DNA from 4 places in the Cyanobium sp. Maggiore-St4-Cus genome. Region 3 is predicted to be linked to each of the others. Evidence: predicted binding sites of a transcription regulator. Region 3 holds the regulator's gene; each other region holds the start of a gene.
What was found. Region 3 encodes NtcA, which controls nitrogen genes in cyanobacteria. Its sites were predicted from a motif close to GTANCNNNNGNTAC; they were not measured.
Positions count from the first base shown of each region.

Region 1: the regulator NtcA is predicted to act here: its motif matches at 5,454-5,467, upstream of KBY99_RS14405 (ammonium transporter).
Region 2: the regulator NtcA is predicted to act here: its motif matches at 2,418-2,431, upstream of urtA (urea ABC transporter substrate-binding protein).
Region 4: the regulator NtcA is predicted to act here: its motif matches at 4,886-4,899, upstream of queF (preQ(1) synthase).

Region 1 covers NZ_JAGQBL010000022.1:2,060-9,125, forward strand. Annotated here, with positions in the region: gene KBY99_RS14390 (cation-translocating P-type ATPase) at 1-2,058, shown strand, start outside; gene gorA (glutathione-disulfide reductase) at 2,055-3,398, opposite strand; gene KBY99_RS14400 (P-II family nitrogen regulator) at 3,591-3,929, opposite strand; gene KBY99_RS14405 (ammonium transporter) at 3,942-5,393, opposite strand; gene KBY99_RS14410 (phycocyanin subunit beta) at 5,858-6,376, opposite strand; gene KBY99_RS14415 (glutathione S-transferase family protein) at 6,470-7,066, shown strand, end outside.
Region 2 covers NZ_JAGQBL010000004.1:145,816-152,881, forward strand. Annotated here, with positions in the region: gene KBY99_RS05290 (ABC transporter permease) at 1-939, opposite strand, end outside; gene urtA (urea ABC transporter substrate-binding protein) at 1,039-2,334, opposite strand; gene KBY99_RS14865 (GGDEF domain-containing protein) at 2,783-4,015, shown strand; gene KBY99_RS05305 (ABC transporter substrate-binding protein) at 4,012-4,980, opposite strand; gene ureG (urease accessory protein UreG) at 5,083-5,679, opposite strand; gene KBY99_RS05315 (urease accessory protein UreF) at 5,689-6,330, opposite strand; gene ureE (urease accessory protein UreE) at 6,320-6,826, opposite strand; gene KBY99_RS05325 (urease accessory protein UreD) at 6,848-7,066, shown strand, end outside.
Region 3 covers NZ_JAGQBL010000009.1:30,376-37,441, forward strand. Annotated here, with positions in the region: gene thyX (FAD-dependent thymidylate synthase) at 1-648, shown strand, start outside; gene dcd (dCTP deaminase) at 665-1,258, opposite strand; gene KBY99_RS09675 (cob(I)yrinic acid a,c-diamide adenosyltransferase) at 1,258-1,908, opposite strand; gene ntcA (global nitrogen regulator NtcA) at 2,217-2,882, shown strand; gene KBY99_RS09685 (DUF3084 domain-containing protein) at 2,917-4,134, shown strand; gene KBY99_RS09690 (resolvase) at 4,131-4,595, shown strand; gene KBY99_RS09695 (DUF3146 family protein) at 4,602-4,859, opposite strand; gene pth (aminoacyl-tRNA hydrolase) at 4,864-5,493, opposite strand; gene KBY99_RS09705 (TatA/E family twin arginine-targeting protein translocase) at 5,477-5,773, opposite strand; gene psbH (photosystem II reaction center phosphoprotein PsbH) at 5,773-5,973, opposite strand; gene psbN (photosystem II reaction center protein PsbN) at 6,096-6,248, shown strand; gene KBY99_RS09720 (alpha-mannosidase) at 6,252-7,066, opposite strand, start outside.
Region 4 covers NZ_JAGQBL010000006.1:34,756-41,821, forward strand. Annotated here, with positions in the region: gene KBY99_RS07030 (DEAD/DEAH box helicase) at 1-903, shown strand, start outside; gene KBY99_RS07035 (23S rRNA (pseudouridine(1915)-N(3))-methyltransferase RlmH) at 926-1,366, shown strand; gene KBY99_RS07040 (OsmC family protein) at 1,394-1,798, shown strand; gene purB (adenylosuccinate lyase) at 1,812-3,107, opposite strand; gene KBY99_RS07050 (hypothetical protein) at 3,152-3,364, opposite strand; gene KBY99_RS07055 (TlyA family RNA methyltransferase) at 3,478-4,431, shown strand; gene KBY99_RS07060 (P-II family nitrogen regulator) at 4,454-4,792, opposite strand; gene queF (preQ(1) synthase) at 4,979-5,404, shown strand; gene KBY99_RS07070 (cytochrome c biogenesis protein ResB) at 5,401-6,699, opposite strand; gene KBY99_RS07075 (cytochrome c biogenesis protein CcdA) at 6,696-7,066, opposite strand, start outside.

The DNA.
Region 1 (7,066 bases), on a different contig from region 3:
GGCCATGTGGCCCACCTCACCGCCGCCACACCCAGGGGCATCAGCACCCTGGAGCAGCAGGTGGGCCACATCGTGCGCACCATCACAGCCATCGCCTTAATCATGGGGGCGATCACCTTCAGCCTCAGCCTTCTGTTTGTGGGGATGGGTCCCCTCGAAAGCCTGGTGTTCGCTGTGGGGATCATCGTTGCCAACGTGCCCGAGGGCTTGCTGCCCACGGTCACCTTGGCCCTGGCGATCAACGTTCAGCGCATGGCCAGTCAGAAAGCACTGGTGCGCAGGCTTTCTGCCGTGGAGACCCTCGGCTCGGTAAGCGTGATCTGCAGCGATAAAACCGGCACCCTCACCTGCAACCGCATGGCGGTGGAGGAGATCTGGCTGCCCCAGGTAGGCGAGCAGCCAGGGATTGATCGAGGTGCAGAAGCCGAGCTGTTGCTGGCGGCCTGCCTTTGTTCAAACGCCCAGCTCAAAGCCAGCGGTGACGGCAGCCGAGCCCTCGGCGATCCCACTGAAACCGCCCTGCTGGTGGCAGCCCAGGCTCGAGATCTGGGCCTCGAAGTGCATCAGCAGCGCCATCCCCGCAGCCGGGAGTTGCCATTTGACTCCCATCGGCGCCGAATGAGCGTGATCGTGGCCACCGAGGCCGGGCTGCAGCTGATCACCAAGGGGGCACCCCTGGAGCTACTAGAGCGCTGTAGTCCGGCGGGCCGCGCCCAGGCAGTAGCCGCCAACGACGACCTTGCTTGCCGCGGCTACCGCGTCATCGCCGTGGCCCAGCGCAGTCTCGAGGCCACAGAGGAGCAAGCCCCAGCCGATCAACTGGAGCAAAAGCTCAACTTGTTGGGCTTGATCGCGCTCTACGACCCGCCCCGGCCGGAGGTGCCTGAGGCGATCCGCCAGTGTCACCAGGCTGGGATCAAGGTCACGATGGTGACTGGCGACTATGGCCTCACCGCCCAGGCAATAGCTCGCCAGATCGGCCTGCTGGATATGCCGGCCAAGGGTGACAACCACCCCCAGGCTGATCCGGTGCGGGTAATACAAGGCGACCAGCTCGAGCTGATCAGCGATGTGCACCTGCGCCAGCTGCTCAAATACCGCAACCGGCTGGTGTTTGCCCGGATGGCCCCGGAGCAGAAGCTACGGCTTGTGCAGGCCTACCGCTCCCTTGGCGAAGTGGTTGCGGTCACTGGCGATGGAGTAAACGATGCGCCGGCCTTGCGGGCGGCCGATGTGGGCATAGCTATGGGCCTGGTGGGCACCGATGTGGCAAGGGAGGCCGCCGATGTGGTGCTGCTAGACGACAACTTCGCCACGATCGTCACGGCTGTGCGCTTTGGCCGCGGGGTTGTGGCCAACATTCGCAAGTTCCTGCCCTACGTGCTGGCTAGCAACGTGGCCGAGATGGCTCCGTTTCTAGCCATGGTGACCGTGCAAATCCCGGCGGCCCTAACCGTGCTGCAAATCCTGGCGGTGGATCTGGGCACCGATTTACTACCCGCCTTAGGGCTAGGCGCCGAGGCGCCCGAATCTGGATTGATGCGCCAACCGCCCCGGCCCCGCACAGCGCCGTTACTGGATAGGCCCCTGATGCTGCGTGCCTATCTGGTGCTGGGCCTGAGCGAAGCCGTGGTGTCGATGACGGCCTACCTGCTCAGCTGGCAGCAGCAGGGTGTGGGTTGGGCCGAGCTCAGGCTGGCAGCCCCCCTGCTTCTCCATGGCCAGGCCGGAGCAGCGCTCGTGGCCAGCCAGCAGCAGGCCTCAAGTGTGGCCTTCACCTGCATCGTGGCCGGCCAAATCGGTGTGGCGATGGCCTGCCGCAGTGAGCATCGCTCCGCCTTCGTCAACTTGGTGCAACAGGGCTGGCGCCGCAATCCCCTGCTTTGGCTTGGGATAGCAGCTGAAATCCTCTTCACAGCGCTATTGCTCTATTGGCCGCCCCTGTCGCGGCTAGCGGCGATGGTGCCAATTGACAGCCGGGCCCTGCCGATGGTCCTGCTGGCGCCGCTGGTGGTGATGCTGGCTGATGATTGGCGCAAAAGCCGGCTCAGGGTCTAGTTCGGCATGGTCACAAACTCCTCGGCAACCGAGGGGTGCAGGGCCATGGTGCGATCGAAATCGGCCTTAGTGGCGCCCATGCCAATGGCGATGGCTGCCATCTGGATAATTTCAGCGCTGTGCTCGCCCACCATGTGGCAGCCCAGCACCTTGCCGCTTTCCAGCTCCACGACCAACTTGAGCAATACCCTGGGCCCCCTGGCCGGCAAGGCCTGGCTCATCGGCCGGAAACGGGCCCGATGCACCCGCACGCCCCCTGGGCCATGGCGCTGGATCGCCTCCTCTTCGCTGAGCCCCACACTGGCCAGCTCCGGCTGACTGAATACCGCACATGCCACCAGGCTGTGGTCCACCTGGCGCGGGCTAGTGCCATAGACACTGTCGGCAAAGGCGCGTCCCTCATCAATGGCAACCGGGGTGAGGTTGATGCGGTCGGTGACATCGCCAACTGCATAGATATGGGGCACGTTGGTGCGCTGCTCCCTATCCACTGGAATGCGATTGGCTTCAGTGGCGATAGCCGCTGCCTCAAGGCGCAGGCCCTCCAGGAAAGGGCGCCTGCCGGTGGCAAGCAACACCCCACCGCAAGGAATGATTTCGCCAGCCTCGGTGTGGACGCTGAGGTTGCCGGCACTGCCAGTGATAGCTGCAGGACTGTGGGCAAAGCGAATCTCAATACCCTCTTGTTCCATGCCCTCCTGGACCGCCTTGGCAGCTTCAAGATCAAAGCCCCGCAGCAAATGATTGCCGCGCACCAGCTGGGTCACGGCCACGCCAAGGCCATTGAGGATGCAGGCGAATTCACAGGCGATGAAGCCAGCACCCACCACCACAAGGCGCTCCGGTAGTTGCTCCAGCAGAAACATCTCATCGCTCACCCAGCCCAGCTCTGCCCCTGGAATCGCTGGCCGTTGGGGCCGCCCCCCCACCGCAATCAAGATTCGCTCGGCCCCCAGGCGGCGCTCGCCAACGGCAATGGTGTGGTCGTCTTCAAAGCAGCCCCAGCCGCGCACCAGCTCTACCCCTGCTTTCTCAACAAAGCCGAGGTGCAGCTGATTGAGCCGATCTACCTCAGCGCGCACATTGGCCAGCAGGGTGCTGGGGTTGCGGCGAATCCCCTCGATTTCCCAGCCATAGCTGGCTGCATCTGCAAGCAAATGTTTGTAAGCGGAGCCATAAACCAGCAGCTTTTTGGGCACGCAGCCGCGGATCACGCAGGTGCCACCCACCCGATCGCCCTCCACGATCGCCACCCGGGCGCCATAGCTTGCGGCCCGTTTGGCAGCAGCTAGACCACCCGAGCCGGCCCCCAGCACGATCAGGTCGTAGGAGCTGTTCATGGGGCTTGGAGATGAAGGAATGGAGGACCTCACGCTATGGCGTGAAGTCCTTGGGCGGAAGGGTGCTCCCCAGCTCAGCGACGAATCCAGGGAAGCTGGTGGCATTGTCAGCAGCCATAAAAAAGCCCCCCTGACGGGGGGCAGTTGAGGTGTCCCAGATGGAAACACCACATCAAATCAAGAGGTGGGTGATCAGATCGCCGTGTCGCCGCGCTCACCGGTGCGGATGCGGATGGCTTCCTCAACGGGGGTGACGAAGATCTTGCCATCACCGATTTCACCGGTTCGGGCGGCCTCGAGGATGGCAGTGAGGGTGGCTTCCAACTTGTCGTCAGTCACCACCACAACGATCTTGGACTTGGGTAGGAAGTCAACGGTGAACTCGTTGCCGCGGTAGCGCTCCACCTGACCCTTCTGTCGACCGAAACCGCGGACATCGACAAGAGTCATGCCGACCACATCGAGGCCGACGAGGGTTGTTTTGATTGCTTCCACCTTGGAAGGGCGGACCATTGCCGTGATCATTTTCATGGTGATTCAGCTTCAGTTGGTCGTGGGGTCGTAAGCCTCTTCCCCGTGGGCGACGAAGTCGAGTCCACGTTCTTCCTGCTCAGGAGTGACCCGCAGGCCCACCGTGGCGCCAACGATCCAGAGAATGACCGCGGTGCCGATGCCGACAAACCCGTAGCTGATCAGCACGGCCTTGACGTGGGCCACGAACAGGGCGGTGTTGCCGCCGCTGGCGAGGATTGCTGCCGATTTGGGGAAGTAGTCGGCCGGCACCAGGGCAGGGATGGCTAGGGCGCCGGTGAGCAGGGCTCCCACCGTGCCACCTACGCCGTGGACGGCGAAGGCATCGAGGGAGTCATCAAAGTTGATGGCCGACTTCACCTGAACTGCGATATAGCAGGCGATGGAGGTCGCCGCACCGATGATTAGAGCCTGGGGCATGTAGACGAAGCCTGCGGCGGGGGTGATGCCCACCAGACCAGCCACGGCGCCGGTGGCGGCTCCCACGGCGGTGGGTTTGCCATCACGGAACCACTCAATCAAGCACCAGGTGAGCAGGGCCGTTGAGGCCGACAGGGTGGTGGTCAGGAAGGAGAAGCCGGCACCCTTAGCAGCGAAGTAGCTGGCGCCGTTGAAGCCGAACCAGCCGAACCAGAGAAGGCCTGCACCCAAGAGGATGAAGGGCACGTTGTGGGGAGGACGCTTGCTGCCTGGGAAGCCGCTGCGCGGACCCACAATCGCAGTGGCCACCAGAGCCGCCACGCCTGCAGCAATGTGAACAACTGTGCCGCCGGCAAAGTCGATGGCGCCGATCTCACCAAAGGGACCGATGTATCCACCGCCCCAAACCATCTTGCACATGGGGCAGTAGATGAACAGGCTCCAGAGCAGGGAGAACCAGAACCAGGCCTTGAAGTTGATCCGCTCCACAAGGGCGCCGGAAATAAGCGCCGGGGTGATGATCGCGAACATGCCCTGGAAAAGGGCGAAGGAGGAAGCGGAGATGGCGAAACCATCAGCGAGTGGAGCATCACCGAGCTCACCGCCTACGCCGTTGAGCCACATCTGGCCGAGACCACCGATGAAGGGGCTGCCGAAGCCGGTGTCGAAGGAGAGGGAGTAGCCGATCACAACCCAGACGACACCGATGAGCCCCATCAGGAAAAAGCTCATCATCATGGTGTTGAGCACGTTCTTGGCGCGGGTGAAGCCGCCGTAGAAGAACGCCAGGCCTGGGGTCATAAGTAGAACCAGGGCTGAACCCATCAGCATCAGCAGGGTGTCGGCGCCGTCGGTGGGGACCTTCGCCAAGGCTGCCTTGGCGGAGCCTGCCATCAGCGGCAGCAGGCCAGCACCAAAGGCGAGCAGCATCACGGCGTAACGCTTCAGTTCAGGCTCCTGAACCTTGGCGAGAAGCTGGGTGCGGAATCGATCAAAGACAGCGAGCGGGGTTGGACCGCCGCCAGCGATGGGGACTTGGGCCATGAAGGAAGGTGACCTCTAATGTTCACCCGGCCACAATCGTGCAGCGCTGCAGTCCTGTGGGTAGCAAATGACACCGTTCACGAGAACGCTGATCCCTTCCGCCCTGTGTTGGCTGGCAGCCCAATCTTGGGACGGACGTCGCTGACTAGAAGCCGCCGAATGTGCCGCCGAGGATCGACGGCAGAGAGGGTCTAGAGGGCCAACTGGGCAACTCCATGACTGGTCCTCAGCCCTTTTTTGATGTTGGATCCGTTCACGGTTGGATCGGTTCACGAGTTAGTTAGCTGCCGCGGAGTGAAGCAATCCGTCGTGACTGATGCCCTGATGCTCACTATTGAGGTCTTCAGCTGAGCTGCCTGGCCCCATCCCTTGGCTCTTGATCTCCAGTGCAACCGGAAACCCAAAAACCCTCTGGTTGAACCGTTGGGCTCCTGCCAGAGGGACATTGCTGGGCTTGTGCCCAATCAGCCGACTGCAGCAGCAGCGCGGTCGAAATAGGTGCCAACTTCGGACATCAGGGCGGAGCAATCTCCAGGGGTTATGCCGTTGCGATCGTTAGCGATCGAGATAGCAGCTTGCTTCATTTTGCGAACGCCTTCTGCCACAGAAGCGCCAGGAACGCCGAGGGCGAGGTAGGTCTCACGCAGGCCGTTGAGGCAGCGGTCTTCCAGCACGGAAGCATCGCCGTTGAAAATGGCATAGGTGACGTAGCGGAGGATGATCTCCATGTCGCGCAGGCAAGCAGCCATGCGGCGGCTGGTGTAGGCGTTGCCACCTGGAGCGATCAAGGCGGGCTGCTGATCGAAGAGATCGCGGGCAGCGTTGGTAACGATGGCAGAAGCGTTGGAGGTGATGCGGTTCACCGTATCCATGCGCTTGTTACTTTCGGCAACCATCGCTGCGAGGGCATCGATCTGGCTGGCGTTAATGAATTCGCCACGGGCATCAGCCTGGGCAACAACCTTGGTGAAGGCGTCGAACATTGGATCTCTGTTATGGAACTTCGCTCTTGAAAGTTAGTTAGGCCACCGAGCACCCCGCGAGCTCCTAGAACCAAGGCTGCTGCAGCGATAGGCATGGAGTCGAAAGCCGAGGGAGTGCTCGATTGGCAAGAGCTCGAACGCCTCGGTGCGTCCCCAGCCGATCCAGTCAACGGTCCCACCAGCGCCCAGGCCCGGCTGCGTTTGTTTGGTCAGCCGGAGGAGGCAGTGCGGGTCACCCTGTTCCGCGATCACCATGCCTGGTGCCCCTACTGCCAGAAGGTGTGGCTTTGGCTCGAAGAGAAGCGGATCCCCTACCGGATTCGCAAGGTCACCATGTTCTGTTACGGCGATAAGGAGGCTTGGTTCAAACGGCTAGTTCCTTCGGGGATGCTGCCCGCGCTTGAGCTCGATGGCCGCCTGATCACCGAGAGCGACCGCATTCTTGAAGCCCTCGAGGGGGCCTTCGGGCCCCTGGGACTGGGCATGAACGATCCGGCAGTGCTGCCCCTGCGCCAACTGGAGCGCCTGCTGTTTCGTGCCTGGTGCCAATGGCTCTGCAGTCCGGGGCTGCGGCCCGCCCAGGAGCAAGCTGCCAAGGCGGCTTTTCAGCGCATTGCAGGCAACTTTGAGCAGGCGCTCAGCCAGCAATGTGGGCCGTTTCTGCTTGGCGAGCTAGGCACCGCTGATCTG
Region 2 (7,066 bases), on a different contig from region 3:
CGTGCCGAGAAGTTTGCCAACCCCACCCAACACCACCACCATGAAGCAGTCAACGATGTAGTTGCCGCCGAGGTTTGGGCCCACCGAGCCGAGCAAAGTCACAGCCACACCAGCTACGCCAGCCAAGCCCGATCCCACTAAAAAGGTGAGCGCATCGACGGTTTCGGTGGGAATCCCCAGGCAGTCGCTCATCGAACGATTTTGGGTAACGGCCCGGATGCGAATCCCCCAGACGCTCTTCTGCAGAAACCAATGCACCGCCACCAGGGCAATCGCCGTAAGAGCAACAATGAACAGGCGTGCCGTTGGCATATTGACACCGCCAAGTTCAACCGAACCACGCAACCAAAGCGGAGCAGTGACGTCTAGGTTGCGTGCGCTAAACCAGGGCTGATCCAGCACCCGAACACCACCCAATCCGGAGGCCAAGATGATGCCAATTAGGCCAGAAATTAGCCAGGTAGCCACTGCAAGCAATGGGGTCCAGCGCCGCTGAGCCCAGGAGCTGGGCCACAACCGCGGTGTCACCAGCCCTAGAGCCACTGCCACCACAAGCCCCACAACAAAGGCACTGCTCACCGAGCGTACAAATTGCTGCAAAATCAGGCTTACCCCCCAGGTTGCCAAGAGAGTTTCCAACGGCCTGCCATATAGGCGCCGAATTACGGTTTTTTCCAGCAACAAACCGGCCAAACCACTCACTAAAAAAGCAAGCGGTATAGCCACCAAAATGTAGATGGGGAAAAGACCCTCCAGAGGGCCATTTTTAAATAGGTTTTGCACCACGAAGGTGGTGTAAGCCCCGAGCATCATCAACTCGCCGTGGGCCATGTTGATGACCCCCATCAAGCCAAAGACAACGGCCAAGCCAAGGGCGGCCAGCACCAGCACCGAACCGATGGCTAAGCCATTGAAGAGTGTGTCGTAAAGAAGATCCATGGCGCCCAACAGGGCTCGGCAAGGGAAAGAAAAATAAAAACGAAGTGAAAAGGGGGAGCTGAGCTCCCCCGACCTGAAGTCAATAGGAAAGCCGAAGGCTCACATCTTGAACTTGCCAGCGTCAGGACGATCCTGGGTCCAATCGCAGGTGTAACCCTTGGTTTCGGGAACAAACTGGTTCCAGGCAATCGGCTTGAGAACTCCCTTGTTCTCGATAATCTTGAACATGCCGTCCTTTTGGACCTCACCAATCATCACCAGCTCGGTGGTGTGGTGATTGGGCTGCACCTCGATCTTGCCCTGGGGGGCATCGAAAGTCACACCGATTAGCGCCTTACGCACTGCGTTATCGTCAACGCTGTTGGCCTTCTCAGCCCCAGCGGCCCAGAGGTAGACCATGTTGTAGGCGGATTCAGCCGGGTCGTTGGTGACCCGATTCTCGCCGTACTTGGCCTTGAAATCAGTAGTGAACTTCTTGGAAGCGGGGGTATCGAGACTCTGGAAGAAGTTCCAGGCCGCATAGGTGCCTTCCAGATATTCGGGGCCGATTGCCGCAACCTCCTCCTCAGCAATTGAGAAGCTCATGATCGAGTAGCCATTGGCAGGGGTGATGCCAGCAGCCTTCATCTGCTTGAAGAAGGCGACGTTGCTGTCGCCGTTCAGGGTGTTGACAATCACGCCACCCTTGGGCAGGGCCTGCTTGATCTTGGCAATGATCGGAGCAACCTCGGTGTTGCCAAGAGGCAGGTAATCCTCACCCACCAGATTGCCGCCCTCAACCTTGAGCTGCTCCTTCATGATCGTGTTCGCGGTGCGCGGATACACGTAATCGGAGCCCACTAGGAAGAAGTCCTTGCCCTTGTTCTTGAGCAACCAGGAGACAGCAGGCTCAGCCTGTTGGTTGGGGGTGGCACCGGTGTAGAAGATGTTCTTGGAGCACTCCTGACCTTCGTACTGGATCGGATAGAAGAGGAAGTGATCCTTGGCCTCGAACACCGGCAGCATCGCCTTGCGGCTAGCTGAGGTCCAGCCACCAAACACCACAGCCACCTGATCCTGATCGATCAGTTTTTTGGCTTTCTCAGCGAAGGTGGGCCAATCAGAAGCCCCATCCTCTTCGACGGGAACAATCTTCAGCTTCTTGCCATCGATGGTGATCCCGCCCTTGGCGTTGATCTCCTCGATCGCCATCAACTCGGCTTCCGCCACCGTGTTTTCGGAGATGGCCATGGTGCCGGAGCGGGAATGCAGAATCCCCACCTTCACTTCACCGTCAAAATCGCCAGAGGCTTTTTCGCCGCCGCCGCCGCAGGCCACCAGCGAAAGGCTGGCTGCCATCGCCGTAGCACCAGCGACATAACGCATGGTGGTTTTGCGCATCAGGGAAGACTTCATAAAAACTCCTACGGGAAACCGCTGAATGTCCCGCTGCTATTTAGCGGTCAGTGGAAGGTATCCAGTTGTCACATGTTGGCCCTGTAGTGGTTGCTACGGTTCTCGCAAAAGCCCTGCGACCTCGAAGGAATCCAGAAAGTCCCGCAAAACAGCAGCAACAATCAGCCCCGGCGCCGTATCGCTCGACACCAATTACACAATGCCGAGATGGTCTCAGGGCTTGCTCAGCAAATGCTCACCAACTGAATTCGCCCACAACTCGCCTAACCCCGAACAATTTGATTCCTACCGAGTAGCATCGGATACTGAGATCGCCGACGGCGTGGGACTCCGAAGGCGGCTGTTTACAACCCAGGTCACTACTCTTGCCATCGTCTCTGTGGCGACTGTAGGCGGGTGGTTCCTTAGCGAATGGGTTAGCCAAAATGCCGGAGCCCAGGCCCGTGAAGTGGCCTTTGAGTCTGATGTCATAAGGCACCTCAGCTTTGAGATGCTCCAGTCTGTGCCGCACACGGCTCAGTACATGGCGCAAGGCGGGACAAGCGCGCTAAGCGATGAGCTGAACCATGACATCACGAAGCTCAAGAGCTTCCGCACCGCCCTCGATGAAAAGCTCACAACCCTGAGCCGGCTATCTAGAACCAACGCACTCCATCGGGAACTAGAGGCTATCCGGCTGCTCTCAGTCCAGGTGCAACGCAACCTGGAACAGACGGCTGCTGAAGTTAAAGAACTGCAAAAACAAAACAAACCACTTAGCCTAACGTTGATACAACGAACAACTCAAGACCGAACAATTAGTGAGATTCGGCGACACGGCGAAGTCTTGGCAAATCTGTACAACGAAAAAGCCCAAAAGCTTGATGCTCTTAAAAAAGAGCAATATTCAGCACGTCTTTTGGGTATGGGCATCTGGATGGCTGGGCTTGTGCTGGGCTGGGTAGTGGGCTTGAGCTTTGCCTGGCGCACAGCCGATCGGATTCTTAAACCGTTGCTACAGCTAGATGAGCTGATGCTGAACCCTGATAAAAATATAGCCACAACCCTGCAAAGCCCCAGCTTCAGCAAAGCCCCCCGGGAAATCATTAGCCTCAGCGGCAGCTTCTACAAATTGGTCACTGAATCCCTATCACTGACAGCACAACTCAAGGACCTAGCCCACACGGATGCGCTCACCGCATTGGGTAACCGCCGCCGCTTCGACGAAGTTTTCAGCCAGGAGTGGAAGCGGGGCCTGCGTAGCCGCCAACCCTTGAGTTTACTTCTGTTGGATGTGGACCATTTCAAGCTTTACAACGATAGCTACGGGCATGTTGAAGGAGACCTCTGCCTCGAGAAAGTTGCAGATGCGATAAAAAGCAAGGTGCTACGCAGCACCGACCTTGTCTGCCGTATCGGTGGCGAGGAATTCGCGATTCTGCTGCCGGAAACTGGGTTGACCGAAGCCTGTCGACTGGCGCAAGTCATTATTAACGCCCTGGATTCCGCCTGCATCGACCATGAATCCAGCCCAGTTGCCAGCTGGGTTACGGCCAGCATTGGGGTCGCCAGCGGGATACCTCAACAGGGGACCAGTCAACGCCAGCTGATGGAAAAAGCCGACCAAGCTCTCTATCACCGCAAACGCAACTTGGGACGACATGGCGTCACGGCCGCCGATCCCTGGCCTAGCTCGCTCTAGCCCCCGGCTTGCAAGGCCTGGCGAATGGCGGTGCCGTCAACCGAGGGGAGTGGTGATGCAGTAGGCACCAGACCCAGATAGGCCTGCACGTCACGGACTGTGCTGAGGTTGCGCTCTAGAACGCCGCCTTGCACAAAGAAAGGCTCCTGGTTGGCCAAAGAGAAAAACACCAAACCCTTCAACGAATCACGGAATCCCCGTTCAGTTACACCCTCCCGACGGGCCATGGTGGCGATCGCGGCGTCAGGGTTGGCAGCCGCCTCCTTGTGGGAAGCCTGCCAGACCCTCAAAAGCCGTGCCACTAAAGGCCGGTTGGCCGAAAGGAACTCCGGATCAGCAACCAGAATGTCGAAAATCTGGCCAGGAATTTCACGGCTAGTGAATAGGGGGCGAACCTTACCTGAAGCAATTGCTTGGTCGGAAAAGGGTGGGAACAGGGCTGCCGCGGCAACTTCACCCCTGGCTAGAGCCTTCGGCATCGCCTCCAATGGCATTGGCCTCAGTTCCACATCCTCCAGGCCTAGACCATTAAGGGCTAGAGCGCGGCTGAGCACAAAAGGGCCGAGGGTGGAAGGAGTGATGGCCACCGGGCGGGAGCGAAGCTGGGCAATAGAATTCAAAGACTGGTCAACTACCACCTGATCGGCGCCCCTGGATTCATCAAGCACCAATACCACCACTGGGCAACGCTTCGGCACCCGGTGACAGATGTCAACGGCTTCAACGGTGGTCAGCTGGGCCAGCTTCAACTCTCCCCGCAAGTAAGCGTGGACAATATCTTGGGGATTCGTATAATTTTTGAGGTCAAGCTTTAAGTCATAACGCTGATCTAGTTTACGGTCCTGGGCCAGCGAGAAATACTCATAGCCAGGCCAATTGCTGGCCGGAACGGTAACAGTGGCTACCCCAGCCCCACAGCCCGCTGCACTCAGAAGCAGGGCAGATGAAGCAACCAGGCGCAGCAAATATCGGGGAGAGGCAGACACGGGAGAGATCACCACGCCGTAAATGGACCCGGGGAAGAGAGATGCTTAATCTTGTTTCCATTCAGCAAATTATCAAAAAAATCAGGGCAGCTGGGCCCACAAAAACTTTTCCACCGCCTCCAGTCCTTCGCCGCTGCGGATGTTGGTGAAGCACCAAGGGCGCCCAGGGCGCATGCGTTCGGTGTCGGCTGCCATCACCTCAAGGCTGGCTCCCACCATGGGAGCCAGGTCGATCTTGTTGATCACCAGCAGATCGGAGCGGGTGATCCCCGGGCCCCCCTTGCGAGGGATTTTATCGCCGGCGGCCACATCGATTACATAAATGCAGAGGTCCACGAGCTCGGGGCTGAAGCTGGCGGCCAGGTTGTCGCCGCCGCTCTCCACCAGCACCAAATCCAGATCGGGGAAGGCCGCCTCCAGCTCGGCCACCGCCGCCCGGTTAATCGAACAGTCCTCGCGGATGGCGGTGTGGGGGCAGCCACCGGTTTCGACGCCGCGGATGCGCTCCGGCTCTAGGGCCCCAGCTCGGGTGAGGAACTGGGCATCCTCCTGGGTGTAGATGTCGTTGGTGACAACCGCCAGCTGCAGGCGATCGCGCAGCCGCCGGCAGAGGGCCTCCACCAGGGCGGTTTTGCCCGAGCCCACCGGCCCGGCTACGCCCACCCGCAGCTTGCTCATCCGATCCGCTCAGCTGCGAAACAGCCTGGAGTACAGCTCGGCGTGGCGCAACTGGGCCAGACCCGCACCCACGCCGCCGCTCCAGAGCTGGTCGGGATCGGCTGCCGCCAGTTCGAGGGCCCGCTGGGCAATCAAAGGCGCCAGACCCAGCTGCAGGCGCTGGGCCTCGGTGGGTCCTAGAGGCACCAGCCGCAACGCCGCACTGAGCTGGTTTGCCACCCAGCCATATAAGTAGGCCTCCACCAGCTCGGTGGCGCCAACCTCCAGGGCGCGACCCGCCAGGGCAAAGGCTGCCGGCCAAGCCAGGTTCAGGGCGGGCGGATTGAAGCCCAGATCAGCCAGCAGCCCCAGCAGCGAAGCGCCCATCTGGCGCTGCTGGGCGCGCACCTCCGCCGCCTCCCGCAGGGCCAGCAACCAGCTATCGCGCTCGCGCAATTCGGCTACCTCAGCCACCAGCAAGCCCGGCAGGCTCGCCACCTCCAGCACCAAGGTGCCGCGCTGCAACTCAGACTCCAGCCAGGCGCTCACCCCAGCCCCGTCCAGCAAAAGCCCGCGCTGCACCAGCACCTCCAAGCCCTCCGAATAACTGAAGGCCCCCACCGGCAGCGCTGGGCTGATCAGTTGAAACAAGCGCAACCGGCTAGTGGTCATGGCTATGGCTGTGGCCGTGGATGGGGCCGTAGGCACCGGACTCGGGCTGAAAGGGAGCCTGCAGCTGATCCACCTGCAGACCGCGATGCTCCAGCAGGTGGGCCAGCACGGAATCGGCGAGCAGGCGCAATTCACCAGCCCTGATCTCCATGGCCACGTGGCGATTGCCAAGGTGATAAGCGGCCTGGAGCAGGGCCAGGGGATCGGCGCTGCGCACCTGGATCAGCTCCTCCGCCGCCGCCCGCACCTGCACCAGCGGTTCGGCAGCCGTGGCGGCCAGCCACTCGCCGGGTTCCAGGGCTGAGCCCCGGGGCAGCTGCAGCAGCACCTGCCTGCCACAGACAGTGCAACGCAACCCCCGCAGCTGGGTGCGCTCCGCCGCCGAAAGGGCAAGCACCAAGGCAGGAACACCCCCCGGGCTGGCGGCCAGCCCGCGCTCACGCAGCACCAAAGGCCTGTCAGCAGGCTCGGAGCTGGCCATCGCCGGGTGCACCATGGTCTCTAAACAGCATGCCTGGTGAATCATCCCAACACCATTGCGGCAGGCCGCTGGCACGGCGCCGCTGAGCTGGAGTTCACGGCCCGACAGGGCAGTCCGGGGGAGCCGCCTGCAACTGTGCATCAGGGCTGGGCTACATCCCCTCTGAAATTGCAACGGGCCTACCCCCAGGCTGGTGGCCGCTGCGAATTGCCCCTCCTGCACACCGCCGGCGGCCTGGTGGGAGGCGACCAACTC
Region 3 (7,066 bases):
GACTACAGCGAGGGCTTTGTGGCGGCAGACTCCGCCAACTGGCCGGACGAAACCAAGGCGGGAGAAATTTGCATCAAGCGGCTGCTGGCCGGAGAGCGGGGCCACTACGGCCCCCTGGAGCACGCCCAGATCGTGCTCAACGTTGGCTGGTTTCCCCACTCAGTGATGCAGCAGGCACGGACCCACCGGGTGGGGGTGAGCTTTGACGTGCAATCCATGCGCTACACCGGCGATCGCATCTGCAAGGCCGCCAATGATGAGCTGGAACTAGAGGAGGTGTTCTATCTACGGCCCGTAGGTAGCTATAGCGACCGGCAAGGCAAGAAATACGCCTACACCGAAGAGCAGCGCTACATAGATCTAGAGCTCTGCAGGGCTGCGGCGGCTCGCTACCGCGACCTTTTGGCGGCTGGCTTCGCCGAGGAGCACGCCCGCGGCATCCTGCCCTTCGACTACCGCCAGCACTTCGTGGTGAGCTTCACCTTGCGGGCATTTCTGCACTTCCTTGACCTGCGGGCGAAGCTCGATGCCCAGCAGGAGATCCGTGAGCTCTGTGATCTGATGTGGCCCCATCTGCAGGCTTGGACACCCCAATTTGCTGACTGGTATGAAAAGAGCCGCTTACATAAAGCCAGGCTCGCCCCATAGGGCATTTTGCTGGGAACTAGATACGCGCCAAGGTAACCCGTTCGGGCTGATGCTGGTACTTACCAGCCCGATCTTGATAGGTTGTCTCACAGGGATCGCCCTCAAAAAAGAGCAGCTGACAGATTCCCTCATTTGCATAAATACGGCAGTCAGCACCCGAAGAATTACTGAACTCCAGGGTGAGGTGACCCTCCCAGCCGGCTTCCGCTGGCGTCGTATTAACAATGATGCCTAGCCGGGCGTATGTGCTCTTACCCAGGCAGATCACCGTGATATTTGATGGCACCTTCATCTTCTCCAGTGCCACTCCCAAGCCATAGGAATGGGCTGGCAAGATAAAATAAGATCCATCCTCGTCATGGCGCAGGGGAGCGGGCTCGAGGTTTGCCGGATTGAACCGCTTGGGGTTCATCACGGTGCCAGGCACATGCCGAAAGATCAAAAATTCCTTAGCCGACAACCGCAAGTCGTAGCCATAGGAAGAGCAGCCGTAGCTGAGCACCGGCGAGCCCGTCGTCTCGGGATCGAGGTGGCGCACCAGGGTCGACTGAAATGGCTGCAACATTCCTGCCCCAGCCTGCTCGTTGATCCAGCGGTCGTTCTTCAGCATCAGAGGCCTCGGCGCAACTGGGTGACCTGATCAGCCATGGCCATCAACTCAGGAGTCATGGCTGGCCCTGTCAAAATGACATCTAAATGGGCTGGTCGGCGCTCCAAGGTTGCCAGCACTTCAACCTGCTCGATGTAGCCCAGCTCCACAGCCAAGCCCAGCTCGTCGAGCACCATTAGATCCACCGCACCACTGAGCAGCTGCTCGCGGCTGAAGGCCCACACCTGGCGCACCGCCTCCAACAGTTCGAGCCCCTGGCGGGCAGCTGGCTCTGACAGACAGCCGGGCACTCCGGGCCGCAGCCATTGCAGTCGCCCACACAGCCAGACGCTGCTGCCGAGGCCCTGATCTACGCCTCCCTTAAGGAACTGAGTAACTAGCACCCGGCTGCCCAAGCCGGCACTACGTAGGGCCTGGCTGAGCACGGCACCGTAACTGCCGCGGAAAGGCGCCGTATGGATTTGCAGTAAGCCCTCCGACTGGGCCACCAGCCGCAATGCCGGCGCAGCAGAAGGGGCAGAGGCGGGGGCAGACACGGCAGCCGCCACAGCCAAAGGGCGATGGCCAGAGCGCTGAGGTTGGTGCTGGACCGCCGGAAAACCAGCTCCAGAGGAGGAGGTGAGGCCTGAGACGGGCAAGCTCGCGGTCATGAACAACCTGAATAAGAACCTTGAAAATCGAAAAACAGACCTGGGGCGCCGCGAGCAGCCCATGGCCTCGCGGAGCTGAATGTAGCGGGATTGGGCCGCTCCACAAGCAAACGACACCATCCCTAGTGGAAACATACGTACTGGTGCGCAGGGGGCGCCGACGGTGTCGTCTCAAACCGTGTGTATTGCTACAAGCCGCCCCCCGGGTGATCCTTAGGGTCCCGGCACTTGCCAAGACCTTGATGGTTGGCGCTACCCACGGATTTAGCCGTACCGCCAACACCCCATCGACGGGTGCCCCTGGCGTGATGGGAAGCGCCGGCCAGGGCAACCCCACCCTGTTGGAAGTGATCCGGGGCCTGACCGGCAGCAGTGTCGAGACGATCGAACGGGGCAAGACGATTTTTTTTCCCGGCGATCCAGCTGAGCGGGTCTATCTGCTGCGGCGCGGAGCGGTCCGGCTGTCGCGGGTATATGAATCCGGCGAGGAGATCACCGTGGCCCTGTTGCGCGAGAACAGCCTGTTTGGTGTGCTCTCGCTGCTGACGGGCCAGCGCTCCGATCGCTTTTATCACGCTGTGGCCTTCACCAGGGTCGAGATGGTGACCGCACCAGCCACCTCCGTGCGCCGGGCGATCGAGCAGGACGCCAGCGTGGGCTTGCTGCTGCTGCAGGGCCTGTCTTCGCGAATACTGCAAACCGAAACGATGATCGAAACCCTCACCCACCGCGACATGAGTTCGCGGCTGGTGAGCTTCCTGCTGGTGCTGTGCCGAGATTTCGGCGTTCCCAGCTCGGAAGGTATCACGATTGATCTGCGCCTCTCCCACCAGGCGATTGCCGAAGCGATTGGCTCCACCCGCGTCACAATCACTCGCCTGCTGGGCGACCTGCGCAACGACGGGCTGGTTCAGATCGACCGCAAAAAGATCACTGTGTTTGATCCAATCGCGCTAGCCAAGCGCTTCAGCTGAACGCCAGGGATACTGGGGCCCTCCGGGGACGTATGTGACGGGCTGGCTGCTGATCCTCGCTCTGCTCGCCCTGGGGGGAGTGCTCTCCACCCTGGGCGACCGACTTGGCAGCCTGGTGGGCAAGGCGCGCTTGAGCCTGTTGGGGATGCGGCCCCGCCGCACCGCCGTGTTGATCACGGTGCTCACTGGCAGCCTGATCAGTGCCATCTCCCTCGGCCTGATGCTGCTGGTAAGCGAGCGGCTGCGCACGGGCCTGTTTGAACTCGATCGACTGGAGCAACGGCTGCAAACCAGCCGCAGCCAACTGAGCCGCAGCAACAGCCAACTAGCCAGCAGCCGCCTGCAGGTGGCACGGGCCGAACAGGGCAAACGCGAGGCTCAGACGCGCTTTGAGCAGGCCCAAGCCCGCGCCAGCAAATTGCGCCAAGAGCTGGCGCCACTTCTAGCCCAGCGCAACCAGTTGGAGCTGGAGCGCAGCCGTCTCAGCCAGGAGGTGAAGGGGCGGGATGCGGAAATCCGCCGCACCGAAGCGGAACTAGCCCAGGTGCGCCGCCGGATTAGCGCCGGAGCCCAAGAACTTAAAGACCTGGAGGGCAACCTGATTGCCCTGCGCCGCGGCGACGTGGTGCTCAGCAGCGGTCAGACCCTGGCCAGCGCCAAGGTGACCCTTGAGCGCCCCGAGCAGGCCAAGGAGGTTATCACCGCCTTGCTGCAGCAGGCCAATCTCAACGCCTTCAGGCGGGTGCTGCCCGGCCAGCCCCCCGATCGCCAGATCCTGCTGGTACCCAAAAATGACATCAGCAAGCTGGAAGGCCTGCTCGCCAAACCCGGCAGCTGGGTGGTGAGCATTCTCTCGGCCGCCAACGTGCTGAGGGGCGAGCGACAGGTGCTTGCCTTCCCAGACCTACGCCCCAACCGCCCAGTAGTTAAAGCAGGTGAAGTGCTGGCCAGCACCACGATCGAGGGCGACCTCACAGCCCTGGAGCCGGTTTCGCGGCGACTCAACCTGCTGCTAGCCGCTGCCTATGCCCGAGCCCAGCGCCAGGGCACGTTGGTGGAAGGGCTGCAGTTCGATGCGGCCAGCTTCAAACAGCTGGCCCGGGAGCTGAGCGAGCGCCAGCCGGGCCAGGTTGCCCAACTAGAGGCCCTCGCCATCAACAGCGCCAGCACCGCCGACCCAATTGCGGTGGAATTGCGCTGGGTGGTGGCCCCATCTCCCGCCCAATCGGGGCCGGGCCCTCGCCGCCCATGACGGGCGCTGCGGCGGGCCTGGTGGCAGGCCTAGATCCCGGGCGCAGCAAATGCGGTCTAGTGCTGGCTGATCCTGCCCTTGGCCAGATCCGGCAGGCTGCCATCCTGCCCCCGCAAGCCTGCCTCGCCCTGCTCAAAAGCTGGCAGCAAGTGGGGCTTGGCCAGGTTGTGCTCGGCAATGGCACCGGTAGCCAAGACTGGCGCAGCCGGCTTGGCCAGCAGCGGCTGGCGCTAGCTGTGGTGGATGAGAGCGGCAGCACCCTGGCGGCCCGCGAGCGCTATTGGCAACTGTGGCCTCCTAAGGACTGGAGGCGGCTGCTGCCGGCGGGCTTGCGATTGCCCCCCCGGGATATCGACGATGTGGTGGCCCAGCTGCTGATTGAGCGCTATTGCGGGATGACCCTGCAGCGCAGCAACCAGGAGCTGCTGAGGCAATGGCCGCTGCCGGTCGCCGGAGGCTAAATCGGTTTAAAAACGGGCCCGAACCGTAAAGATGTAGTCACCGCCAGGCTCGAGCTGGTAGTCGACCTTGAGCAGATAACGCAGCAGGGCGTCCTGGATCAGAGCCCTGCCCAAAGAAGGTTCAACGCTGAGTTCACCGCGGTCAAAGGCCCAGCGGAAACTCCATTGGTAGCCGCCCGCACTCACCTCTCCCTCCAGCACCCGCTGGCTGAAGCTCTGGTGCAGCACCCGCAACTGGGCAGTGGTGGAGGGAAGGCGTGCCATCGGCTCAGGCTGCCGCGCCCTGGGGCTGAAAACCGTTGAGTCGGTTGCCAGCCCGCTCCAGGCCGAGGCGCTGGATCAGGCCAATACCTGCCTCCACCTCGCGCAGCACCTCCTCGAGCAGGGGCTGCTCGGCAGGCGTGAAGCGTCCGAGCACATGGCCAACGGTGCGGGCGCGGCGCTCGCCGGGATCTTGGGCGGGGGCGCCAATACCAATACGAAGCCGCGGAAAGTCCTGGGTACCTAGGTGGCTGATGGTGCTGCGCAGGCCGTTATGCCCCCCGGCACTGCCCGTAGCCCGCAGTCTCAACTTGCCGAGGGGCAGGTCCATGTCGTCAACCACCACCAGCAACTGGGCGGGCTCTAAACCAAACCAGTCAAGGGCTGCGCGGATCGAGCGACCACTTTCATTCATGTAGGTCTGGGGCATCAACAGCCTCAGCCGGGCAGGCCCCGAACCCACCTCAGCCACCAAGCCCTGAAGCTTTTGCTGCTGTCGAAAAGATGGACCACCAGCGCAATCGGCTAGACGCTCAAGGGCCATAAAGCCCACGTTGTGGCGAGTACCTGAGTACTTGGCTCCAGGGTTACCCAGGCCCACCACCAACTGCAACGACAACTCAGGCCGCGGGACCATCGAGAGGCTGCTCAATCAGCTCTGGAGCATCAGCCGGGGAGGCGTCAGCTGAAACAAGCTCAGTTGCAGAAACTGCAACTGGGAGGTCAGCCGCAACAGGTTCGGAGGTGGTGATCGCCGTGCGCAGCTCCTTTTCGAATTCAGAGGAGGCCGATTGAAAACCCTTAAGGGTGCGGCCCAGGGTTTTACCGAGCTCCGGCAGCCGCTTTGGTCCGAACACCAGCAGCCCGATAGCGGCAATTACCGCCAGCTCAGGCAAGCCAATGCCAAACACGTTCATCAGCCGAGGCCGTTCCAGTTAACTGTGATGCCCTCGAGCAGCAGGGACTTGTTGTACAGCTGCAGGATGATCAGCAGAAACACCAAGAAGAGCACCATAAAGATGCCCATGACGGGCGTGGTGCCCCAACCGGGAACGACCTTGCCGTACTCAGAGTTGAGTGGCCGCAGGATGTCTCCGAGGCGGGTGCGTTGGGCCATGTCTGCTGCAGCCTCTCGGGCATGGATTCGCTTTAAGTACTGTAAGGGCCTCGCGTACCGCGCCGCGGCTGTCCGTCGAGAGTTGTGACGCAACCCGTCACCTCCATTCCCCTTCCGCCTCCATGGACCCCACCGCCACCACCAGCTCCCCGGCCCTTTCCGTGGCCCTCGCCGTGCTGGCGGTGCTGCTTTCACTCACCGGTTTTGGGGTGTACCAAGCCTTCGGGCCGCCCTCCAAGGGCCTCACCGACCCCTTTGACGACCACGACGACTGAGCCCTAAGCGCTGACCCAATCAGGTCGCACTCGCCAAAAACCCAGGCTCCACGGCGCCAGCAGCCAGGGATCTTCAGAGAGCTTTCCCTGGGTAATCAGAGGCTGATCCAGGCCATCAAGTCGCTCCAGCAGCTGCCAGCGCTCTCCCAGCTCCAGGGAACGGCGGCAAGGGGAACAGTTCTGCACAGTGAGCACCACGTCACCCGACTCCCCTAGCGGCCGGCAGCCCAGTAGCAACAGGCCCTCGCCCAGGGGAGGCAGGGCCTGATGTCGTTTAGGCCGGCCCTGGGCCGCCGCCGGCCGCAGCCATAGCGGTTCCCTGAAGGCCACCGCCTGCTTGGGCACCTGGGCCCGGCACCAGCCTGCTGGGCAGGGCGCCAGGGCCAGCCGCAGGCGCTGCAGGCCGTTATCGGCGCCGGGATCGGGCCAAGTAGGCGCCCGCAGCAGCGACACACCCAACTGCTCCGGACTAGCCGACACCCCCTGGGGCCCATCGAGCAGCACCGCCAAGCCGCCGCCAATAGCCACAGAAGCGATCCAGCTGATCGCTGGCAGCTCCCAGCGGGCCTGCTCGCGGGCAGTGGCCGGCTGGGCTGGCCGTTCCAGCACGCCACCGGAGGTATCTGCCGCCCAGCGCTGGGCCGACTGGGCCAGGGGGATCTCCAGGCGCAGCAGCTCATGGCGCTGGCGCCAGTCGACGCTGAGCACAAGCTCGAGCCATGGGGTATTGGCAAGTAAGCGCCCCTCAAGCCGCACCGCACTTGCCCCGCACTGGCCCCGCCACACAAAACTTGTGCACAGCTCGCCCTGCTCCAGCC
Region 4 (7,066 bases), on a different contig from region 3:
TTGCGCCACGGCGATCAGGCCAGCGGCGGCTTGGCCCTTGCCGTTGCCCACATGGCCAGTCGCCACGACATGGCCACGCCCCAGTACGACCTGGCCGGTGAGGTGCAGGACCAGGCCCAGCAGGTGCATCAGCTGGAGGAAAGCCTGGAGCTGCATCCGGCCCACCGCTGGGGCGACCGCCGCCAGCTCAAGAAGCATCGCCGCCGCATGGAGGAGTTGCAGCTGGAGATCGAGGAGCGCCAGAAGCTGCTGCACTTCCGCTCTAATCGCCACTGGGACACCTTCCTGGCCTTGATTGAGGTGTTGCGCTTTTTCGGTGCTCTGGCGGGGGCTGATGGCCTGGAGCCCACCGAGGTGGGCCGCACCGTGGCTGCCCTGCGTGGCGACAACGAGCTTTGGCTGGGACTGTCGCTGATGAGCGGCCACCTCGATGAGCTCGATCCGCCCCAGCTGGCGGCGGTGTTTGAAGCAATCTCCACCGAAGTCAACCGGCCCGATCTGTGGTGCGGCTACCCGCCGCCACCGGCCGCCGAGGAGGCCCTGCATGATCTGCGCGGCCTGCGCCGCGAGCTGGAGCGTCAGCAGGAGCACGCCAAGGTCAACTTCCCGCTTTGGTGGGAGCCCGAGTTGATGGGCCTGGTGCACGCCTGGGCTAAAGGTGCCAGCTGGAGCGACATGATTGCCAATACCTCCCTCGACGAGGGTGATGTGGTGCGGATCCTGCGCCGCACCGTGGATTTGCTGGCCCAGGTGCCCTACTGCGAGGCGATCAGCGAGCAGCTGCGCAGCAAGGCCCGCGCTGCCCTCAAATCGATCAATCGCTTCCCGGTTTGCGAGATCGAGGATTTGGTGGCTAGTGGCAACGGTCAGTTGGATCCGGCGATCGAGCGCCCCCAGCCTTGAGGTTGGTGGGCCGTAACCCGTGATCAATCCCGCCCGCATACGCATCATTGCCGTCGGCAAGGTGCGCAAGGGCTGGGTGAGCGAAGGGGTAGAGATTTATCGCAAGCGGCTCCCGGGCCTGGAGATCGTGGAGCTGAGGGACGGTGGCATGGCCCGCGAGGCGGAGGCCATATCGGCTGAGCTGCGCGGCGGCGAGCAGTTGGTGGCCCTGTGCGAGGAGGGCCAGGGCTACGACTCGTTGGCCTTCGCCAAGGCGCTTGAAGGTTCTGGCTCGGAGCGGCTGGCGTTTGTGATCGGTGGGGCCGATGGTCTCGACCCGGCGCTTAAGGGGCGGGCCCACTGGCGCCTGAGCCTCTCACCGATGACCTTCCCCCATGAGCTGGCGCGGCTGCTGCTGTTGGAGCAGCTTTACCGGGCCAGCTCGATTCAGCAGGGCGGGCCGTATCACCGCGCCGGCGCTTGAGTGGGGTGCTGCTTACGCCGCCAAGCGATGACCACCACGATCGACAGCCGCTACGAGGGAGCCCTGCGCTGCCACTCCAGCCACGGTCCTTCGGGCTGCGAGCTCGAGACCGATGCACCCACCGACAACCAGGGCAAGGGGGAGCGTTTCTCGCCCACCGATCTGGTGGCCACGGCCCTGAGCACCTGCATCCTCACGATCCTGGGAATCGTTGCCGAGCGCCATGGCTGGCCGCTGCAGGGGGCCAGCGCTCGGATTGAAAAAACCATGACCCCCGAGGCGCCACGGCGCATTGCCCTGCTGGAGGTGTGGATCAGCTTGCCGGCGGGTCTCAGCGAGCAGCAGCGGGCCGTGCTTCACCGGGCCGGAGAGACCTGCCCGGTGAAGCTGAGCCTGGAGGGGGCTGTGCAGATGCGACTGCACTGGGCCTGAACTGCCTGCGAGCTCAAATCCCCAGTCGCTGCCAGATCACGCCCAGGTTGGCCTGATGCAGATCGGTGCTGAAACACTCAGCCAGCTGCTCAGCACTGAGCTTGCTGGTCACCTCTGCATCGGCTTCAAGGTTGGCGCGGAAGTTGCCGCCATCTTTGTTCCAGGCGCTGTGGGCGTTGCGCTGCACAATCCGGTAAGCGTCTTCGCGGTTGATGCCGGCTTCCACCAGGGCCAGCAGCACCCGCTGGCTAAACACCACGCCGCCGTAAACGTTCATATTGCGGGCCATGTTGTCTGGGTAGACCCCTAGGCCCTTCACTACCTCGGTCATCTCCCGCAGCATGAAGTGCAGGGTGGCGGAGCAGTCGGGCAGCATCATCCGCTCCACCGAGCTGTGGCTGATGTCGCGCTCGTGCCAGAGGGCGCAGTTTTCCAGGGCCGCCACCACATAGCTGCGCAGCACCCGGGCCAGGCCACTGATCCGCTCGCTGCGGATCGGGTTGCGCTTGTGGGGCATGGCCGAGCTGCCCTTCTGCCCCTTGGCGAAATTTTCCTCCACCTCGAGCACGTCGGTGCGCTGCAGGTTGCGGATCTCGGTGGAGAAACGCTCAAGAGCCGCGCCCACCAGGGCCAGGGTCTGCACGTATTCGGCGTGGCGATCGCGGGCGATCACCTGGGTGCTGGCCGTATCTGGCTCCAGGCCAAGCTTGGCGCAGGCGATCGCCTCCACTTGGGGGGCGGTGTTGGCGTAGGTGCCCATGGCGCCGCTGATCTGGCCCACGCTCACCACCCGCTCGAGCCGCTCGAGGCGCTCGCGGTTGCGTTCCACTTCCGCCAGCCAGCCGGCCACCTTGAAGCCGAAGCTGATCGGCTCGCCGTGGATGGCATGGCTGCGGCCGATCATCACCGTGCCCTTGTGCTCGCGGGCTAGCGCCCTGAGGGCATCGGCGAGTGCGTCGAGCTCGGCTCGCAGCAGACCCACCGAGCCTTTCATCTGCAGGGCCAGGCCTGTGTCGAGCACATCTGAACTGGTCATGCCCACGTGGATGTAGCGGCCCGCATCCCCCACGTGCTCGTTCACATTGGTGAGGAAGGCGATCACGTCGTGGCGAACCTCGGCCTCGATCTCGAGGATCCGCTCTACCGAAAATCTGGCCCTCGCCTTAATCGTCGCAACCGCCTCAGCGGGCACTCGCCCTAACTCACAATTGGCCTCGGTGGCAGCGATCTCCACATCGAGCCAACTTTGGAACTTCGCCTGCTCGCTCCACAGGGCGCCCATCTCGGGCAGGGTGTAACGCTCGATCAAGGCCGCGCCTGGCTCACTGCCAGACCAATGTATGGGTGCGCCCCTTAGGCAGCGGTAGTCAGGCGTTGGTGCTCCACCTCCCAGTGCACCTGATGGCCCCAGGCCTGCTGCCGCACCCAGCAGCGGCCGCCGCGGCACTGGATCAGCTGGAAGGGGGGCAGGTCGGAGGGTTGATTGCGCAGTTTGACGAAGCTGCCGGGATAGAGCAGTTCCAGCACATTGGCTGCAGCATTCGCGGTCCGGATTGAGGTGGCCATCGGTGCCAGATCAACTTATGGGCGCCATCCTCTGCCGGGTTTTGGTGCGGAGGCAGAGATGCTTGGAATCTGTTCCGTTTGCGTTGTGGTTTGATCACAAAAGGTGGAGCGCCATGGCTCGCAAGCAACGACTGGATTTGGAGCTCGTGGCCCGCGGCCTGGCGGCTAGTCGTCAGCAGGCCCAGCTGTTGATTAGGGCCGGGCGGGTGCGCCACGGCGACAAAGTGCTCGATAAACCAGGCACCGAGGTGTTGCCTGAGGCCGAGCTGCTGGTACAGCAACTTCCTCGCTATGTATCAAGGGGTGGCGAAAAGCTGGTGCGGGCCCTTGAGGCCTTCCCCATCGCCGTGCAGGGGCGCGTTTGCCTTGATGGCGGCATCTCCACTGGCGGCTTCAGCGATTGTCTGCTTCAGCACGGGGCCTGCCGCATTTACGGAATTGATGTGGGCTACGGCCAGACGGCCTGGAGCCTGCGCAGTGATCCGCGGGTAGTGCTCAAGGAGCGCACCAACCTGCGTCACCTCACCCCGGATGCTCTTTACGGCCCCGAAGACCCCTGGCCCGATCTAGCGGTGGCCGATGTGTCGTTTATTGCCCTGGCCTTGGTGCTGCCTGCCCTGCTGGCGCTGCTGCAACCCCAAGCACCCGTGGATCTGCTGTTGCTGGTTAAACCCCAGTTTGAGGTGGGCAAGGGCCGGGTGGGCAAGGGCGGGGTGGTGCGTGATCCGGTTGCCCATTGCGATGCCATCGAAGGGGTTATCTCCGCGGCCTCTGGCCTGGGCTTGGTTGCTTGCGGCCTGGTGGCATCACCGATCACCGGGCCTGCCGGCAACCACGAATACCTGCTCTGGCTGCGGCGCTCCGATTGCGATGGGCAGGTCGGAATGGGTGATGTTGCCGGGGATGTTGCTGGGGATGTTGCAGAGGATGTTTTTGAGCCTGTTGAACAGCTTGTTGAACCAGCCCAAAGCGACCCGAAATTCAGCTCTGCGCCAATCCGCTCTGCGCCAATCAGCCCAGAGCAAATAAAAACCCTGGTAGCCAGCACACTGACTCCCAGGGAATAAAAATCAAAAGGGGTGCTGGCGCTCAGATGGCGCCGCTGTCCCGATCACCGGTGCGGATTCGAACCACCGAATCAATCGTGCTCACGAAGATCTTGCCGTCGCCGATTTCGCCGGTGCGGGCCGCGTCTTGAACGGCGCTCACCACGGTATCGACCTTGTCGTCATCGACAACGATCTCAAGTTTCAGCTTCTGGAGGAATTCGACGGTGAATTCAGAGCCGCGATAGCGCTCCACCTGGCCCTTTTGACGGCCAAAACCCCGCACTTCGCTCACGGTCATGCCCACGATCCCCGCATTGACCAGGGCGACCTTGACGTCCTCGAGCTTGAAGGGACGAATGATGGCCTCAATTTTTTTCATAGGAGCAGCTCGGGCTAGGTAGGAAGTCTCTCAGGAAATCCCTGCCGATGGTAGGGAGTAAAGCCATTACGCCCGAGCTTTGCGGGGGTCGTCGTAGCGATTGCTACCGGCTCGGGCAGCCGTTGGCTGCGGCCACTTTCCTTAAGATCACCTAGTGGCACTGGCCCTTTCCCTTTCCTTGCTCCGATGTCTTCCAGCCCCGCTTCTGCCAGCGCGTCCTCCCTCACCCAGACGCCCATGTATGGCGAGCGCGCCATCGCTGAAGCGGAGCTGATCTGTTTTGACAATCCCAGGCCTGGCCGTGCCTACGAGATTTCGATCGAGCTACCGGAGTTCACCTGTAAGTGCCCATTTTCCGGCTACCCCGATTTTGCGGTGTTGCGCCTGATTTACCAGCCCGGCCCCCGGGTGGTGGAGCTCAAGGCGATCAAGCTCTACGTGAATAGCTACCGCGACCGCTCCATTTCCCATGAAGAGGTGACCAATCGCATCTTGGATGATCTGGTTGCCGCCACCGATCCCCAGTGGATGCAGCTGGAGGCTGATTTTCACCCCCGCGGCAACGTTCACACCGTGGTGCGCGTCAGCCACGGCACGCGGCTGGCTTGTTAGAGCTGGGCGAGCATCTGGGGTAGCTCGGCAGCGAAGCCGGTGAGATTGCGGTTGCAGAGGCCCGCAACGTGCAGCTGACCCGCTTGGCCGTCCGGCTGCTCAGCGATGGCCCAAAGCTGACGCGTAGCAAGCAAGCTGAGACCACCGCCGGCTAGGGCGATTGCAAATCCTGCATAAACCAGTGGAACCCCCGGATCACGCTTCAGCAGGATGCCACTGGCGGGGAGCACGCTTTCAACCCGTATCGGTAGCCCTTTCACTTCCACAGCTGCGCCGCCTGGGGCTAGGCGGGCTAAGGAGATTCCGTCGGCGCCGTAGATCTCCACAGGGCCTTGTTCGCTGCCCAAGCTGAGCAGCACCGGCTCGCTGCCATCGGGACGGGTGGGCAGCACGATTCCCCAAATCTGTTCGCCTAGCTGAGGAAAGCTCTGCAACGGCAGCTCCAGTAGGGGGCTTTTACCGAGTTGCAGGCTGATGGTGGCCAGGGCCCAGTCGGCTTGATAAAGGGTGACTCCCTGGAAGCGCAGCGGATGGTTAACGCTGATCTCAGCCTGCTTCAGCAGGCTGCCGCCGCTGCCATCGCCCTCCAAGATGCGCAACTGGGAGGTGAATTGCTCAGGTCGTCCGGCGGGATCGCGCTGGATTGAAAAGTGGTCGAGGGCGAGGGTGAGTTGGCTGCTGCCCCGGCTGTCCATCAGCTCCAGGCTGCGGCCGGGGGCGAGGTATTGCTCAGCCCTTTGCCCACCAAGTGCCCCCCAGGCTGCTCCGAGCATCAGCACCACCATTCCGGCGTGCACCAGCAGGGGCCCGACTCGGCCTAGCAGCCCCTTGCGGGCGGCTAGGCGGTCGTCGTGGCGCTGAATTTGCCAGCCCTGGCTCTGCAGAAGTGCGGCCAGCTGATCGAGGCTCGCCTTGGGGGTGTTGGTGCTGAGGGTTTCGGCCACGCTCAGCTTGCTGAGCTGGCGGGGGGTGCTGTAGTCGATCCAGCGCAGGGCGGCCTGCAGGGCGGGCCACTGGCGGCGCCAGCTGCATAGCAGCAGGGCTAGGGCCAGCCAGGCCAGCAGCCCCAGGAACCAGCCGCTGGAATACACATGGTCGAGCTGCAGCGCCAGCACCCCATCACCGTTCAGCAGTCCAAGCCAGGGCTGGGGGTCGTAGAGCCGGTGGTAAAGGTCGGCTGGTTCCCGCTGGGGGATGGCCGTGCCGACGCCACTGGTGACGGCAATCACCAGCAGAAGCACGATCGCTACCCGCAGATCGGAAATCCAGCCCACCACCCGCAGCAAGGCTTTCATCGCCAGTTGGCCACCAGGGTGAGGGCGCCGGTGGTCACCAGCACCACGCCGCTGATCGGGGGAACCCATTGGCCCAGCCGCCTCAGGCTCAGCAAGCCCGGCAGGCTGGCTGCTGCTGTACCTGCCAGCAGCAGCGGCACCACCTGACCGGCTCCGAAGCTGGTGAGCAGCAACATGCCGACCATTGGTTTGCCGTTCTGGGCCATCCAGGCCAGCAGCACAGCCAGCACTGGCGTTGTGCATGGGGTTGCGGCCAATCCAAAAGCCAACCCTGCTGCCAAAGGAGCTAGGGGGGCTGGCACCCGGCGACGCCAGACTTCAGGATCGGGTCCGGCGGGCAGGGGCAGCTTCAGCAGGCCCAGCAGGT